Regions from separate parts of the Metabacillus sp. 84 genome, predicted to be linked through region 3. Evidence: riboswitches for the same ligand, from Rfam matches in the RefSeq annotation. Region 3 holds a riboswitch; each other region holds the start of a gene.
What was found. A riboswitch is a leader RNA that binds a small molecule or an ion and turns the genes downstream of it on or off. The one in region 3 is predicted to bind cyclic di-GMP.

Region 1: it holds a riboswitch for cyclic di-GMP, as region 3 does, so the genes downstream of both, ACQCV8_RS02345 (swarming motility protein SwrAA) here and ACQCV8_RS05330 (putative glycoside hydrolase) in region 3, are expected to answer to the same signal.
Region 2: it holds a riboswitch for cyclic di-GMP, as region 3 does, so the genes downstream of both, ACQCV8_RS15275 (anti-repressor SinI family protein) here and ACQCV8_RS05330 (putative glycoside hydrolase) in region 3, are expected to answer to the same signal.

The regions. Positions count from the first base shown of each region.
Region 1 is NZ_JBNILN010000001.1:464,131-469,135, reverse strand. It holds gene ACQCV8_RS02350 (5'-nucleotidase C-terminal domain-containing protein) at 1-1,751, shown strand, start outside; cyclic di-GMP riboswitch class I at 1,849-1,933, shown strand; gene ACQCV8_RS02345 (swarming motility protein SwrAA) at 2,114-2,515, shown strand; gene ACQCV8_RS02340 (hypothetical protein) at 2,705-5,005, shown strand, end outside.
Region 2 is NZ_JBNILN010000009.1:99,570-104,574, reverse strand. It holds gene ACQCV8_RS15285 (DEAD/DEAH box helicase) at 1-94, shown strand, start outside; gene ACQCV8_RS15280 (YqhG family protein) at 110-904, shown strand; cyclic di-GMP riboswitch class I at 1,062-1,151, shown strand; gene ACQCV8_RS15275 (anti-repressor SinI family protein) at 1,181-1,321, shown strand; gene ACQCV8_RS15270 (helix-turn-helix domain-containing protein) at 1,412-1,747, shown strand; gene sipW (signal peptidase I SipW) at 1,779-2,330, opposite strand; gene ACQCV8_RS15260 (hypothetical protein) at 2,327-3,088, opposite strand; gene ACQCV8_RS15255 (TasA family protein) at 3,203-3,799, opposite strand; gene ACQCV8_RS15250 (hypothetical protein) at 4,266-4,466, opposite strand; gene ACQCV8_RS15245 (DUF5658 family protein) at 4,478-4,777, opposite strand; gene sipW (signal peptidase I SipW) at 4,821-5,005, opposite strand, start outside.
Region 3 is NZ_JBNILN010000002.1:150,530-155,534, reverse strand. It holds gene ACQCV8_RS05340 (hypothetical protein) at 1-278, opposite strand, end outside; gene ACQCV8_RS05335 (hypothetical protein) at 275-1,522, opposite strand; cyclic di-GMP riboswitch class I at 1,566-1,657, shown strand; gene ACQCV8_RS05330 (putative glycoside hydrolase) at 1,694-2,554, shown strand; gene ACQCV8_RS05325 (PTS fructose transporter subunit IIABC) at 3,420-5,005, opposite strand, start outside.

The DNA.
Region 1 (5,005 bases), on a different contig from region 3:
AATACAATCTAAAAGCAGATCAGGCTATTTCTGACAATGATAAAGAAGCTGCACTTAAAATGATCGAAATTTCAGAGAAGCTGGAAGAAAAGGATCAGGAAATTACAAACGCACTTTTAGCCCTATTCCCGAACTCTGCAGAACTGAAGAAGGATGCAGACAAGGTAGAAGAAAACATTGATCCTGCCATCATGGAGGAAATCGAGCGCCTGAAAGAAGAGATTGACGCTGCGTTTGCAAGCTTCGATCTATCCATCCTTCATTCCAACGATACACATGCAAATGTTGAAAAAGCTCCAAAAAGAATTACAGCTATTAAAGAAATGAGAGAGGCGAAAGAAAACTCCCTTCTTCTTGATGCCGGCGATGTTTTCTCTGGAACTCTATATTTCAACGAATTTAAGGGACAAGCAGACCTTGAGCTTATGAATCTTGCAGGCTACGATGCGATGGTGTACGGAAACCATGAATTTGATCTTGGAACAGAGCCTTTGGCCCGTTTCGTAGAAAAAGCTGAATTTCCATTTGTCAGTGCAAACGTAGATTTCTCAAATGATGCAAACATGAAAAACCTTCACAGCGATACGATTTCCGAAGCTCCTGAAGACGGAAAATCCTACAGCGCCATCGTAAAAGAAGTCAATGGCGAAGAAGTGGGAATCATTGGTTTGACGACTGCTGAGACAGCGACTATCTCCAGCCCGGGAGAAGGCGTGAAATTCGAGGACTACATCGCAGAAGCGAAAAAAGCAGTAGCAGAGCTTGAAGGAAAAGGAATCAACAAAATTGTTGCCCTTACTCACATTGGATATGAAGATGGCGGCGGCGACAACGATGTAACCCTTGCGAAGGAAGTAGAAGGATTGGATGTCATCGTAGGCGGCCACTCCCATACACGTCTTGATGAACCTGTCTTTGACAAAACAGGAGAAGAACCGACTGTAATCGTTCAGGCTTACCAGTACAGCGACTTCCTTGGATCTCTTGATGTGGAATTTGACTACATGGGAAAAGTGATTTCACACGAAGGGCAATTGATTGATGTAAGCGCGAAAGCAGATGATGCTGAAGCGATGGAAATTGTTAATAAGTACAAGCCTCAAATCGAAGAAGTGAAAAACGAAGAGGTAGCCGAGACACCTGTTGCTCTTGACGGTGCACGTGATAATGTCCGAACAAAAGAAACGAACCTAGGAAACCTGATCACCGACGGTATGCTTGCGAAAGCGAAAACAATCGACCCTGATACTGTAATCGCTCTTCAAAATGGCGGCGGAATTCGTGCTTCCATTGATCAGGGAACCATTACGATGGGTGAAATCCTGACCGTTATGCCTTTCGGAAACTCCTTGGCCATCATGGACTTAAAGGGCTCAGAAATTAAAGAAGCTCTGGAGCACAGTGTCGATACGGCGCCAGCTCAATCCGGTGCATTCCTTCAGGTTGCCGGCATGAAGTTCACGTATGACAGCACAAAACCTGCCGGAGAACGTGTCACAGACGTTCAAGTGAAAGGAGACGGAGATGCTTATGCCGCTCTTGACCCTGAAAAAATGTACAAAGTAGCGACCAACACCTTTACAGCTGCAGGCGGAGACAACTACACTGTATTTGAAAATGCATACGGAGAAGGCCGTGTAAGCGAGCCTGGCTACGTAGACTGGGAAACATTCAGCGAGTACGTAAAAACGAATCCAGAGATTAAAGAAGGCGGAGAAGGACGCATCACGGACGCCGCTTCACAGCAATAATGGCATTTTAGGAAAAGGCTGGCTAAATTGCCAGCCTTTTTTACGGTTCCCGGATCATTTGTAGTATAATAGTCCTCGTGTTCAGGGAAGCTGGAGCAGACGTAAAAGGCAAACTTGTTGAAAGATAAGGACGCAAAGCCATGAGTCTAAAGCATTCATGCCAGGATTGTCAGGCTGCCAATTGCAATTCGGAAAGGCTATGTTCAAACACACATTTGGTTTTCACCCGCTGCCGCTAACCTGGCAAGAGCGAATCCGCCTGCCGTGTTTAACGAAGCCTTTCAGAAAAAGATGGCTTTCGTCTCAATGTAGATCATCCCAGACATTCGAGAACAAAATGAACTTTGATGGAGGATCAGCCATTGTATCGGGAACCGAACATGAGAATTCGAAACAACAAACAATTAAGGTATCAGACTTTAAGGCGGGAACTGACGGGTTTAATGAAAGAGAAAAACATCAAACGGAACCCGAAGACAGAGGAAGCGCTGGAATTGTTCAGCCAGTATTATATTAACTACACAAATTTGACCAGCGGAAAGCATATTGATGAAACCATCATCAGGGAGTACATCCACTTCCACCTCCATTCCAGCCAAAAACGAAAGGCCTACACCTCTATAAAAAGACTGAAGGAAGATGTGAAAATACTGGAAAGTCTTTTTGACCAGTCAGAGGGCTCTTTCCGGCAAGCCGACTTTTCTTTGCTGAATTATTCTTTATGGGTAAACAGTGACACAGACAGCAAAGGGTTATATCATTAAGGAAACAGGACCATGCGATAAAACAGAAGGTAGAATCTCACGGGCTTTTGTGTTTTTTTACGGTCAGCTGCTTGTTTCAAGCTGAATATTTCTCCGGACCTTGCACGATTTTGACATAATTTTTCAGCTGAATGCAGAACATAGTTGAAAGATCCAATGATGCAATATTGATCGTTATGGAGGATTTTCATGAAGTTACTTCGATTATTTTTTTCGTTTTTGCTCCTCATTTCATTGCTGACCTTTCCTGCATCGGCCACAGGAGGACCTTTTGAGAACCTTGGTCCTCAGGTTAAGTATGTAAATGTGATACGCGGAAAGGCGGGACTCGATCAATATGGCCAGCCTCGTTTTTACGCCCTGCTGCAGGGTGAGCCTGCCAAGCTTGCAGTGATTGACCTTCAGACAGAGAAAATCGTGGATATTGAAACACTCCCGGGCGCTTCTGCGGCCTGGTCCATTGAAATAGATCCCCAGCACCGTGTCTGGGTTGGATCCACCCCGAATGAGCATCTGTACCGCTACGATCCGGAAACGAAAGAAATTACGGATCTTGGAAAAGCAACCACCACTTCCAACACCACCATTTGGGATTTAACGTACGATAAAAAGTCCAACCGGATTTTTGGGGTAACCTCCTATGGCGGATCTGTTATTACTTACAGCGAAGAAGAAGGCTTTAAAAGTCTCGGAGGGGTAATGAAAGGCCGGCGGTACGCGAGAAGTGTCGAATACGATGAAAAAACAAACACTCTTTATGTAGGGGTAGGATCTCCTGCCGCCCTGATAAAATGGGATCTGGACACAAACCAGAAGACAAACATCCTTCCGGAAAAGTATCAAAAGGATGCATCCGTGTACGACCTGAATTTATCCCGCGGAAGAGTCTATGCCAAGATGGAAAACCAAAGTATGCTTTTAGTCATAAACACGAAAAATGATCAGGTTGAGCATGAAATCCCTGCGGATTCCAGAGGGATCTCCCAAGCATGGGACGGGGATACAGTTTTTTACAGCTATAAGAAAAAGCTGTACGAGCTGAATCCAAAGGACGGAAAAAGCAAGGAAGTCAATTCAGATCTACCGGCAACAGCCGCTTCTCTGGATATCATTTCGATAGACGGTCAGCCTAAGCTTGTCGGCCTCTCGGCAAACGGAGGGAAGTTTTATCAATATCATTTAAAAGAAGATAAATACAAGGACACCATGCTCAATCTCCCTTCCCAGGCTGTGGATATTTATAACGTCGGCCAGGGAGTTAACGGAAACATCTACAGCTCCGGCTTTATCTCCGGAAAGCTGGGAGTGTACAACCCTGAATCCAAAGAAACAAAAATGTACAAAGGCGTCGGCCAGGTGGAGGACATGGCGTCCGTTGGAAAGAAAATGTATTTTGGAGTCTATCCGAACGCCATCCTCTATGAATACGATACCGCCAAAAACTGGGTACCGGGAGAAAATCCTAAAAGAATCATCAATCTCGGAGACAGCGGGCAGGACCGTCCAAAGGCGCTGGCAGGAGACGAAGAAAAAGAAAGACTTTACGCCGGAACCATTCCGAAACGCGGAGAAAAAACAGGAATGTTCCTCGTCTATGATGTGAACAAACGAAAAATTTCTTATAAAGAAAAACTCTCCTACAATCAAAGTGCGTCCGCCATGGTTTACAGCGAACAAAAAGACATCCTGTATTTTGCGACCAGCGCCTATGACGGCAGCGGAAACCTGTCCAACAAAAGCGCACAGCTTTATGCTGTTGACACAAACAGCCCCAAATACAGAAAAAAAGTCATTCAGCTTCCGGGCGGCTATGCCGTAAAGATTTCAGCCTTAACAATCACACCCGATGGAAGGCTGTGGGGAATCGTCGACAATAAACTGCTTGTCTACGACCCTGAAAAGGAAAAACCAAGCTTATATCCAATCACACCAAACCAGATCAAAGGCATGTACAAAACCGAAAGCCTGCTCCTCGACCCATCGGGCAAAAACCTGTACGGAACATTCCAGGGAATGCTGTTCAAGGTGGATATCGAGAGCCTGGAAATCACAAGCTACCGGACAAGTGATGTATTCCAGCTAGCCAACGACAGCCAAGGAAATCTCTATTACAACAGCCGGTCCAACCTATGGAAAATCCGGCCGGAGGATTTAACAAAGGATCATATCCTAACACCGGGAGAGCTCACCCTGCCGAATGTCTCATCCACCAACTCTTCCTTTCCGGTCGCAAGAGTCTATTCCGAGCACACCATTCTTCTCTATCGGAAAAAAGGCTCCACCATGGTGCCGGTCAAACAGCTAAAGGCCGACTCTTCGTACCGTGTATATGGAACGTATAAAAACTATTACCATATAGGGAACGACTACTATATTTATAACGAGCCCCACAAGGTATCCGCATACGTCGGAAGAGTATACGCAATGGGAGAGGCTGCCATTCTCAAACCCGACGGCTCCGTATACCGGACGCTGAAGCCCGGTGAAAAT
Region 2 (5,005 bases), on a different contig from region 3:
AGGCGAGATGAAAATCAAAATGGAAAACCTGACCTCAATCCTTGATTTCGGCAAGCAGGAAACAGAGGAACAAAAAGCATCCGGCGGTATTTAAAAAGGAGGGAACTGCATGAACCAGCAGCAAATTTATGGATTGCTAGAGAGATTTTTCAAAGCGAATTATTGTGACGTCTCCGGTAATGGTGCCGGGTCTCTGGCCATTCAGCTGACACCGGACATGGATAAAGAGCTGATGAACCGCCCTTTTTACTGGCATTACCTGGAGAAAACCGGCGGAGAGCCCAACCCGATGAAACTTCATTTGCTCACAGACCGGGACGCTGAAACGGAAAGTGAAAAACCTGAATTTATTCACTTCGGCTCTCCAAGGCTGCATCAGATTTTTCGTTCTGCACAAAAGCTCGGCTCTTTCGCTCGTATGTATGAAAAATCGGCTGCAATCCAAGGCCAGCAGCCTCTTCATCCGTGGCTTGGGATAAATATTACAGTCTCTTATCAATGTGACATGAAAAAGGACGTTGTCTATTCCATCGGGCTGCACTTAATCAGCGGAACCATGGTGGAGGGTTTTCAGGACCGGCTGAACGAGCTCGTTCTGACACCGACCATCCCCGATTTCAGCTTCACCCTCTCCCCTCTGATCCTGCCTAAAAGCGGGATGCAAAGGATCAGGACACATATAGAGCAAAGAATTTCAGAGGATGACCATACATGGGCAGAAGAAGCGAAGCAGCGCTGGAATGCTGATTTAATGCTCCTGCACCATTTTTATGAGGACATGGAGGAAAAGCCGGAAGTGTACGAGCTGGAGAAAGGTGCGTTGAAAGACTTATATGAACCAAGAATACATATTTCTGTCAATAACGGGGGTATTTTTTACCTGAACGAAAAAACAATTTTTTAATAATATCGGCTGAAAAAACAAGAATATTAAATTATTTTTCAATTTCGACAGCTTTCGGCAACTTTTTTCCATCCTGCTATTTATAATCATAGTACAAAGGTTACCTTCCCAGCCATGGACCAAAGTATTAGCTCAGACGGAATGATAGCTTTCACCAGTCAGACAAAGGCAAACCTGCTGAAAGGCAGCGACGCAAAATCACGGGTCTAAGGTTGCCGGAGGCAATGATGATCGCCGGATTGCCTGAAATACATACGTATTTTAGGAGGAAAAGGGATGGAAAATGTTATGGTCAAAGAAGAAATGGATTTGGACTTGGAATGGAAGGATTTAATCAAAGCAGCATTGGAAATGGGACTAAGCAAAGAAGACATCCGCACCTTCCTTCAAACGAATCAGGATGAAAGAAACAGCTGACAGTTTGTCGAAAAAATTTTGTCGATTTTGTTCGATTTACCGAAGAAAACCCTTCGTTATATGCTATAATGACTAAGGGAAGGTGATGTTATGATCGGAGAACGCATTCGCAAATACCGCAAAGAAAAAAACCTATCACTATCTGAACTAGCAGACCGAGCAGGCGTTGCAAAATCTTATCTGAGTTCGATCGAACGTAATCTCCAATCCAATCCATCGGTACAATTTTTGGAGAAGGTTTCAGCTGTGCTTGGTATTTCTGTAAACACCCTGTTGAACGGAAATACGGACGATGCATATGCGAGCCAGCTTGATCAGGACTGGGCATCACTTGTTAAAGAAGCTATGCAATCAGGAGTTACAAAAGATCAGTTTCGTGAATTTCTGGAATTTAATAAATGGCGGATTAATCAGCCAAAAAAATAAACGGTCAGGACACTTGTCCAGGCCGTTTATTTTATGTACTGTCTGATTTTTGCTGGTGAAGTTCTTCAATTTTCAGGATTGCCTGCCAAATGGTTGATATCGAATAAATAATCAAAAGAATCCCCGGTATGATCGCAAGAAGGGCTCTCCCCTCTTTTGACCGTACATAGCTGCTGATGTATCCTGCATAAGGAATGGTCGACCCCGTGTATTCAGCCACTACATTTTGCGCCAGAACCGGGTCTGAGTCCTCAGATTGATTGTGATCCCCTTTGGTTCGGTACACAGCTTGACCGCCGCTCATTGTTTTTCCGGTAATTCTATGGGTTGCCAGATCCTTTTCATTCATCCAGTATGTGATGACATTCCCCACTTCAAAGCGATTCATATCACCGCCCGTTTTCACCGCGATGACAGACCCTGTTTGAATTCCCGGTTCCATCGATCCTGAAAGAACAGTTTTCAGCTGATATCCAAAAACTTCAGGCTCCCCTCCCGATGCTTTCGATGAAAAAACGGCTATCGCAAGTCCGGCAATGATTAGAAACAGCAGCATGGAAAATGCCCGGCCGGCAAGCTTCATCGAATGGCCTCTTCTTCATCCTCTGCCTGTTCTTCTAGAAGTATATCTCTGTTATCTTCATGTTCCGGACTTTCGGTTGTACCCTTTTCGCCCTTTGGCTGCAATGTTTGAGCCATTTCTTCTTGTTTCTCCTGTGTCTCAGGATCTTCAGACTTTGCCCGCTGGTCATCCTGCGGCTCAGGATTTACTCGCTTTGCTTTCTTTTCATCCTGCGCCTCTGGATTTACTCGCATTGCTTTCTTTTCATCTTTCGTCTCAGGCTTTGCTTCTTGTTCATCCTCAATTTCCGGATTCCCGCATGCAGCTGCCGTTATTTTCCCGCTGCTCGTCCAAACCGTTTTATCTTCTTCTCCCTCATAGCCAGGGCGCTGGGCAATTTTTGCGTAATAGGTGCCTGGCTCCTCTGTGCTAACCATAATTTGCGCGGACCTGTCTTCTCCGATTTCCTCCAACGAACCTTCCTCGATCACTTCGTCATTCAGGTAGATGCGGTAATCAGTGCCGCCAGTCATGGCAAACCCGCTATTTTTTACGGAGAAAATCACTTGCTTTGTTTCGCATACCAAATTCTCTGTCTGTTCATAGCGGAGCTTGCTGCCATCCCACCATGATCCCATTTGAATTCCGATCGTCTGCTGACTGTCCTTGCTGAAGTAGGCCTGGACAGGGGATGAAAAGACGCCTGCTGCAAGAAAAGCGGCGCATACGAATCCGGCCGTTTTTACAGCGCCCCTCTTTTTCTTGTGTTCTTTGTCCACCGGTATCACCTTCCATGTAGGTTAAGTGCTTCCTCTGTCCGCTAATCAAAAACAGAACGGGAGAGGGGCTGCCTCATCCCGCTTATGTAAAATCGTCCTGAATCCATTCAGCGCTTATAGCTCTTGTCCTTTTCCCTGCCGGCCGTCAAATGTCCATTTAAGCTGAAGAGAATCGCCTTGGAACTGATTTTGATCCTCATCATTATCAACGAATTCAAACTGGACGAACAAGTCATCGGTCGTTCCTGCTTTCAGTCCTTTTTTCTTTTCAAAAAGAGGTGTGAAAACATTGCTGGAAACAGCGTTAGGATCCATTTCCTTTAATTCTTCCAAGGTTGTGCTGTAAATGACATCATTCAGCTTGTCTGCATTATAAAGGAAGTTTACCTTAATATGGCTGCCTAGGTCCTCCGTGTTAGCTTCTTCGCCTTCTTTGTTCACAACTGTATAATCTGTAGTCAAAAGTACCTTCTTAATGTCGACCGTTCCATCGTTTTGCAGCTTGAATGTACGGGTTACATAATCTCCCGGAGCCATGTCCTTCACATTCACAACTTCAGTCGGAACCGCATTTAAGTCAAGTGTGCCGGCAGCAAATGAGCTCGTTGCCTCTGCTCTGTCATTGAAATAAGCATATGTACCCCCGCCGACCAACGATAGTCCCAATGCTGCTGAAGCAATACCTAACCCTAATTTCGTCTTGATCCCCATTTTACATTCCTCCTGTTTCCTGTGTATGTGATCTCTTATACCTAAGCCCTGTCACGCCTTCGTCCATTCTTTTGGACCAAACATGAAACCAGCCTTTGCAAAGAGGCTCAACCGGTGGTGCAGCTTTTAATTTTCACCTATTTTGTTTAAATATTCCGACAAATATTACCGCGAGGAATTCATCTCATCTGTTATGACAAATTATTTATGATTTGGGATAAAATTCTTCCTTCTTTCCTCCTTAAGTGTAGCAGTCGCCTAAATTCGGCAAAAGGTTCTTTATACCAATAAATCACCTCATCCATTTGTATGATTTTTGAAGTCCCCGGTTTAATAAAAAGCATGAAATCAATGTTTTCCACTAAAATTTTTTACCCCATGAACCAATGGGTCCGGTTCTTTCGGCATTGAAATGGAATGAGTCTACCTAAATAAAAAGAACCCGGATTCTTTTCCAGGTTCTTCTTTATGCATATAGAGAAATGACAGGCTGATCTGACTCGGATTGTGCGTATTTTCCATTAACCGGTGCGATTTTACGCTGGCCGCTTACTTTCAGAACCCGCTGGAAGGTAAGATCATTCGAACAGGAAGGGCATATCCATTCCCCGCCGCTGTAGCTGCTGTAAGAAGACTTGGCACAGCGGGGGCACACTTTTTTAAACATTTCCATCTCTCCTAAACTGTGACATGAAGAATCCAAGTAGAATGAAGGACCAGTACAAAGGAATAGAGGATACACGCTCCGTACGTAACCCCCTTTAGGAGGGTCGTCGTTTTAATTGGGAGGAGAAAGACCATGAAAAAGAGGAGAAAGGAAAACAGAAGCTTGACTCCGATAAAAGCGGCCGGACTCCATTCATACAGCCCTCTCATGATAGGATTGGCTTCCTGTATAAAGCCCAGCTCCAGCCCGGCTAAAGTGATGAAAAGATCTGCGGCATTGACAACAGCCAGATAAATGAAAGCAACCTTCAATGGGAGCAGCTCCTTCTGAAAGGCATATTAGTTATGCTGAAGCTTATGCATTCTTAGGTTCCTCAAGCCTTGCAACAGCTTTCCATATAGTTAATATGGAGTACCCGATCAGCAGCAATCCGGGAACAATGAACAAGAGTGCGTTTCCTTCTTTAGACTTAGCATATTCAATTAAATAGCCGATATACGGAACTGTGAAACCTGTATAAGAGGCTGAAACGTTTTCTG
Region 3 (5,005 bases):
CGGTCCTGCTTGAGCATTTCTCTTAAGCTCTCAAAATTGTAAACCTTATTATGGATATAGGTTGAGTAGTCTTCCATAAATGTTCCATCCTGCCTTTTACGGAAGACGTACACCACAGCCCATCCTCCTATAAATCCTATTATGGGCACAGCGCATGCAAGCAGCACCCAAAGGAAAAGGAGGCCGTGCTGGCTGCGTTCCATATTTTTGGCATAGCGGCGAGATAAAACGGCAGCAATAACTCCCAGCAGAATACCTAAAAAAAACATCCAAATCATTTGACTGGAGCCGCCTCCTTCCGAAGTGCATTCTGAAGCCTTGCTTTTACAGACGCTTCAAAAGCCGGTTCAACACCGGGAAGCAAAACATAAAGAATATCCGTCTCTTCATCCCACCCCGCTGAATCAAGTTCCCTTAGCTGATTTTTAACTGTAAGATCAATCTCCCCTATGGATAAACCTGGCGTGTGTATTTCAAAAATTACGAAAGGCTGGCCGATTTTTTCAACTCTTTCCAGCTCCGCATTGAACTTTCTAAAAAAGGAGGCCAGCTTATAAATCCCCGTTCCCTCATAACGTTCGAGATGATTTTTTTCCTGTTCGTATTTGTAAGCAAAGCTAAGCCTGTTTCCTGCCCACTTCAAACACCAGTCAAGCCATTGAATGTGATGGGCTGTACATGACTCAAGCTTTACACCATTCAGTGCCATCACATACCTCATCTCTCCGACTACAAACACAGGGCCTGCAATCATTGGAGAATCATCGGCTTCATCAGCCGATTTGAAAAGAACGCGGGGAGAGTGATTCATCACCTTGCTGATCAGTCCAGGAACGTCTTCTCCCCTGTAATTCGATTTTAGGCTTCCCACCTTATTTGTGTTGATTTTTGAGCGGATGGAATGTCCCTGAGAAGAAATATAATACAAAACAAGCTGGCTGCTTCTGAATCTCAGCTGCACGATTCTGACCAGTTCATTAAAAATCGTATCAGAATCTGTGAAATTCAAAGCCGTAACCATATCATACATTTCCGAAAATGCATCCTCGGATTCTAAAAACCGTTTCCTGTACAGCCGATTTACTTCCAGTGCATCTTCAAGTGCCTCTTTCAACTGCCTTTTTTCTTCTGAAGCCTCCTGATAAAGGGTTGTTAAATCCGAATACCGTTCCTGCTGGGAATTACGTGACAGACCTGTAAAAAGGAGGAGGAAAAAATACAGGAGAAGCGTTAATATGCTTTCGAAGTTTGTAAAAAATAAATACAAATCTCCGCCCTGGTTAACTTCGTAAAACAACGTGGTGATCACTGCACCGGAAAAAGGAATAAAGCCGGGGTAGATGCCGTATCTGAGAGAAATCAGTACAATAGCAACAGGCCAGACAAACAAGCCAAGTGCAGGAAGATTTTCGCTAAAATAGAAAATGGCTGCTGCATTTAATCCTGTCAGGGAAAATGCTTCTATTACTTTTCGTATTGTTTTCGACTGATTATAGATCAAAAGAATCACTACTTTCGGCAAAAAATAGGTTGATCTTACAAAAACAGGCTGATATGATTAGGCCTAAGGTGATGGGCAAACTTGCTGAAAAGCAAGGACGCAAAGGCATGGGTCGTCAGATTTCCTATGGGAGATACCGATCGCCAGCCTGCGAAGCTGCCATCCCTCGTTAAAAAAACGGAGGGATTACAAATGAATAACGTAATCAAATTTTTTGTATTGATCTTTTTTGCCGTATCCATTACTGTCTCTTTATCGTCTCCAGTCACTGCAGCCTCTGCAATGTCACACGGAAGCAACGGGATTCTTGACGGCGTGAAATCCTATAAGATTTACTACGATGCTCCTACCCCTGCAATTATCAGAAAAATGAAAGCTTATGATCTGGTGATCATAGAACCCCTCTTGTACACCAAAACCCAAATCGATGAGATTAAAAAGGGCGATACGAAAGTATACGGCTACATCAACTCGATGGAAGCCGATAATTGGAATACAGCATTTATCCGGAAACTTCTCCCCCAGGATTACTACCGGAGCAATGGACAAAAACACTATATCAAGCAATGGGATTCCTATTTGATGAATATGGGTTCTTCCCATTTCAGGCAGCTGCTTCTGTCAGAAATCCATGCACAGGTATACAGCAAGAATATGGACGGTGTCTTTTTGGATACAGTCGGAAATATAGATGATTATTTTAGCAGTAAGCCCGCTGAGCTAAAAAAGCAGCGGACCGGTTTGCAGCAGCTCCTTAAAAGCGTTACATCTTCCTACCCAAGATTGGGGATCATCCAGAACTGGGGAATGGATACATTGAAAGCTGCCAGCGCTGATTATGTAGACGCCATTATGTGGGAGGACTTTTCTCACCGGGTCGTTTCCAAGGACCAATGGTCTAGGAATCAAATTCTTGATTTAAAAGAGCTGCAGCAGGAAACTGGGCTGGAGGTTCTGACCGTCTCATTTGAACAGCACTCAAAAAGTGATGCATTTTCTGCAGCTCAAGGATTTAAGCATTACAAAGCGGTAAAAGACTTTAACCGCTGGTAATTCGACAAAAACTAGTACTCTAATCATAAACTCAATAACTGCTTACATTATTTGTAGCACACGCCCAGATTGAAGACAATTTCCAAATAGGCTCACCAGTTTCACCCTGCTTAATCATCCTGGTTCCTGCTCAAAACGGACTGATGTACACCATTCATTTTACCTACTTCTAATGTCTTAGTCTATTAAGTTTTTTAGAAAACATGACAATAGACATAAAAATATCATGCGTACAGTAAACCGTTCTCATGTTCTCTCCCCTTTTTTCTATTCGGTTTGCCAATCTGCCTGAGTCATTCTGAACAAAACTTTCACAAAGAAAACCCCGGTGAACGAGGGTTTTCTTTTTGCTATTTTCTATCAGCAGGATCTTTCTTTCAGTTCAGGAACGTGCATATACACGCATCATTGCATGATTCTCCATCAGCTTGAAAGGTACTCTAAATCAAAAAGGACCCCACTTATAGGTAAAGAAGCCGTAATTCCGGATAGCAAAATTCCGTAAATAAGCAAACTAGGTGCAGGATTAGGAGACTTGCCCCGATACTCTTACAGCTCGTCCCTATTCTATTGAGACTATAAAAAAAGGATGGGACAAAAGGTTTCCGGCTAAAAAAAACCGAACTTTATTTGAAACTCTGGTATAGAGCTTCGTAAAAGTTCGGTTTTCTTATTTTCATGCTTTTTCCCAACAAATTATTCGGCTTTAAGGACAACACTTTTAGTTATATCCCAGCCTATTTTTCGGCCTATTTCTGCACCTGCTCAGCTTTAAGCGAATAATTGTGAAAGACTATCTTTTTTGAACTCTGAACAGGGAAGCAGGACAGGCTTTTCAAATTTTACAGCGGCAGCCGCTCGATTGTTATGATTGAACCGGTTTCTTCCACATGCCGGCAATTATGGCTGTAACAAGGGCTCCAATCAGGATGGCCGCTACGTACAGAAGGGGATTTCCTTCAACGATTGGAATAACAAATGCTCCCCCGTGCGGTGCCGGAAGCTTTATGCTGAACAGCATAGAAAGGGCACCTGCTGTCGCCGCTCCGATAACGGATGCCGGGATGACTCTTCCAGGATCTGCAGCTGCAAATGGAATCGCTCCTTCTGTAATAAAGGAAGCGCCCATGATATACGCTGTTTTTCCAGCTTCCCGTTCCTGCTTTGTAAATTTATTTCTAAAAAAGGTCGTTGCCAGAGCCATACCTAGCGGAGGGACCATTCCTCCTGCCATTATTGCAGCATGGGGTGCGAAGTTTCCTGCATCGATCATGGCAATACCAAAGGTGTAGGCTGCTTTATTTAGCGGGCCTCCCATATCTATTGCCATCATTCCGCCGAGGATCAAACCCAGAAGAATTAAATTTCCGGTTCCCATCCCCATAAGCCAGCCATTCAGCGCATCATTCAATGCTTTTGCAGGGGGGATTACGACTGTCAGCATGATCAAGCCTGTTGAGAGAACACCAAACAGCGGATAGAGCAATACAGGCTTAATGCCTTCCAGTGAACCAGGCAGCCCGCTGAATGCTTTTTTAATCAGCACTACGAGATACCCTGCAAGGAAACCGGCGATCAATCCTCCAAGAAACCCTGCTCCCCCAGTGGAAGCAAGAAGCCCGCCGACTGCACCGGGAGCAAATCCGGGACGGTCTGCAATACTCATCGCGATAAATCCTGCCAGAATCGGAATCATAAGCGCAAAGGCATTATCTCCTCCGATGGTTTTTAATAGATAGGCAATTTGATTATAGCTTGGATCATCCGGATTCGCGGAATTAATCCCAAACATGAACGATATGGCAATCAGAATGCCTCCGCCCACAACAAACGGCAGCATATTGGATACACCGTTCATTAAATGCTTGTAGAAGCCGGTTCTCTGTCCTTTTTCTTTTTGTCCATCCGGCGAAGCGCTTTTCCCGCTTTTGTAAATTGAGGCATCCTGCTTCAGAGCCTGTTCAATCAGTTCCTGCGGCTTTCTGATCGCCTGTGCAACCGGTACCTCTATGACGTGCTTGCCGCCGAATCTTTCCATTTCCACTTGCTTATCAGCAGCTACGATGATGGCGGAAGCCCTTTCAATATCATCCTGAGTCAGGAGATTTTTCACACCGCTTGAGCCGTTCGTTTCTACTTTAATTTGAACGCCCATCTCCTTAGCCTTTGCTTTTAATGAGTCAGCTGCCATATACGTATGGGCAATCCCTGTCGGACAGGCCGTAACAGCAAGGACCAGCTGCTCTTCGGATGATAGGGAAGCTTCATCCCCTTCATTATCATCCATTTCGCTGTCTTCCTTTGAATTGATGGCCTCCAGAACTTCCTCCTCCGTCTTTGCCTCTTCTAATTTCTTTCTAAAATCCGGATCCATTAAAAAACTTGAAAGGGAAGAGAGTGTTTCTAAATGGGTATTGTCCGCACCTTCCTCTGCTGCAATCATAAAGAACA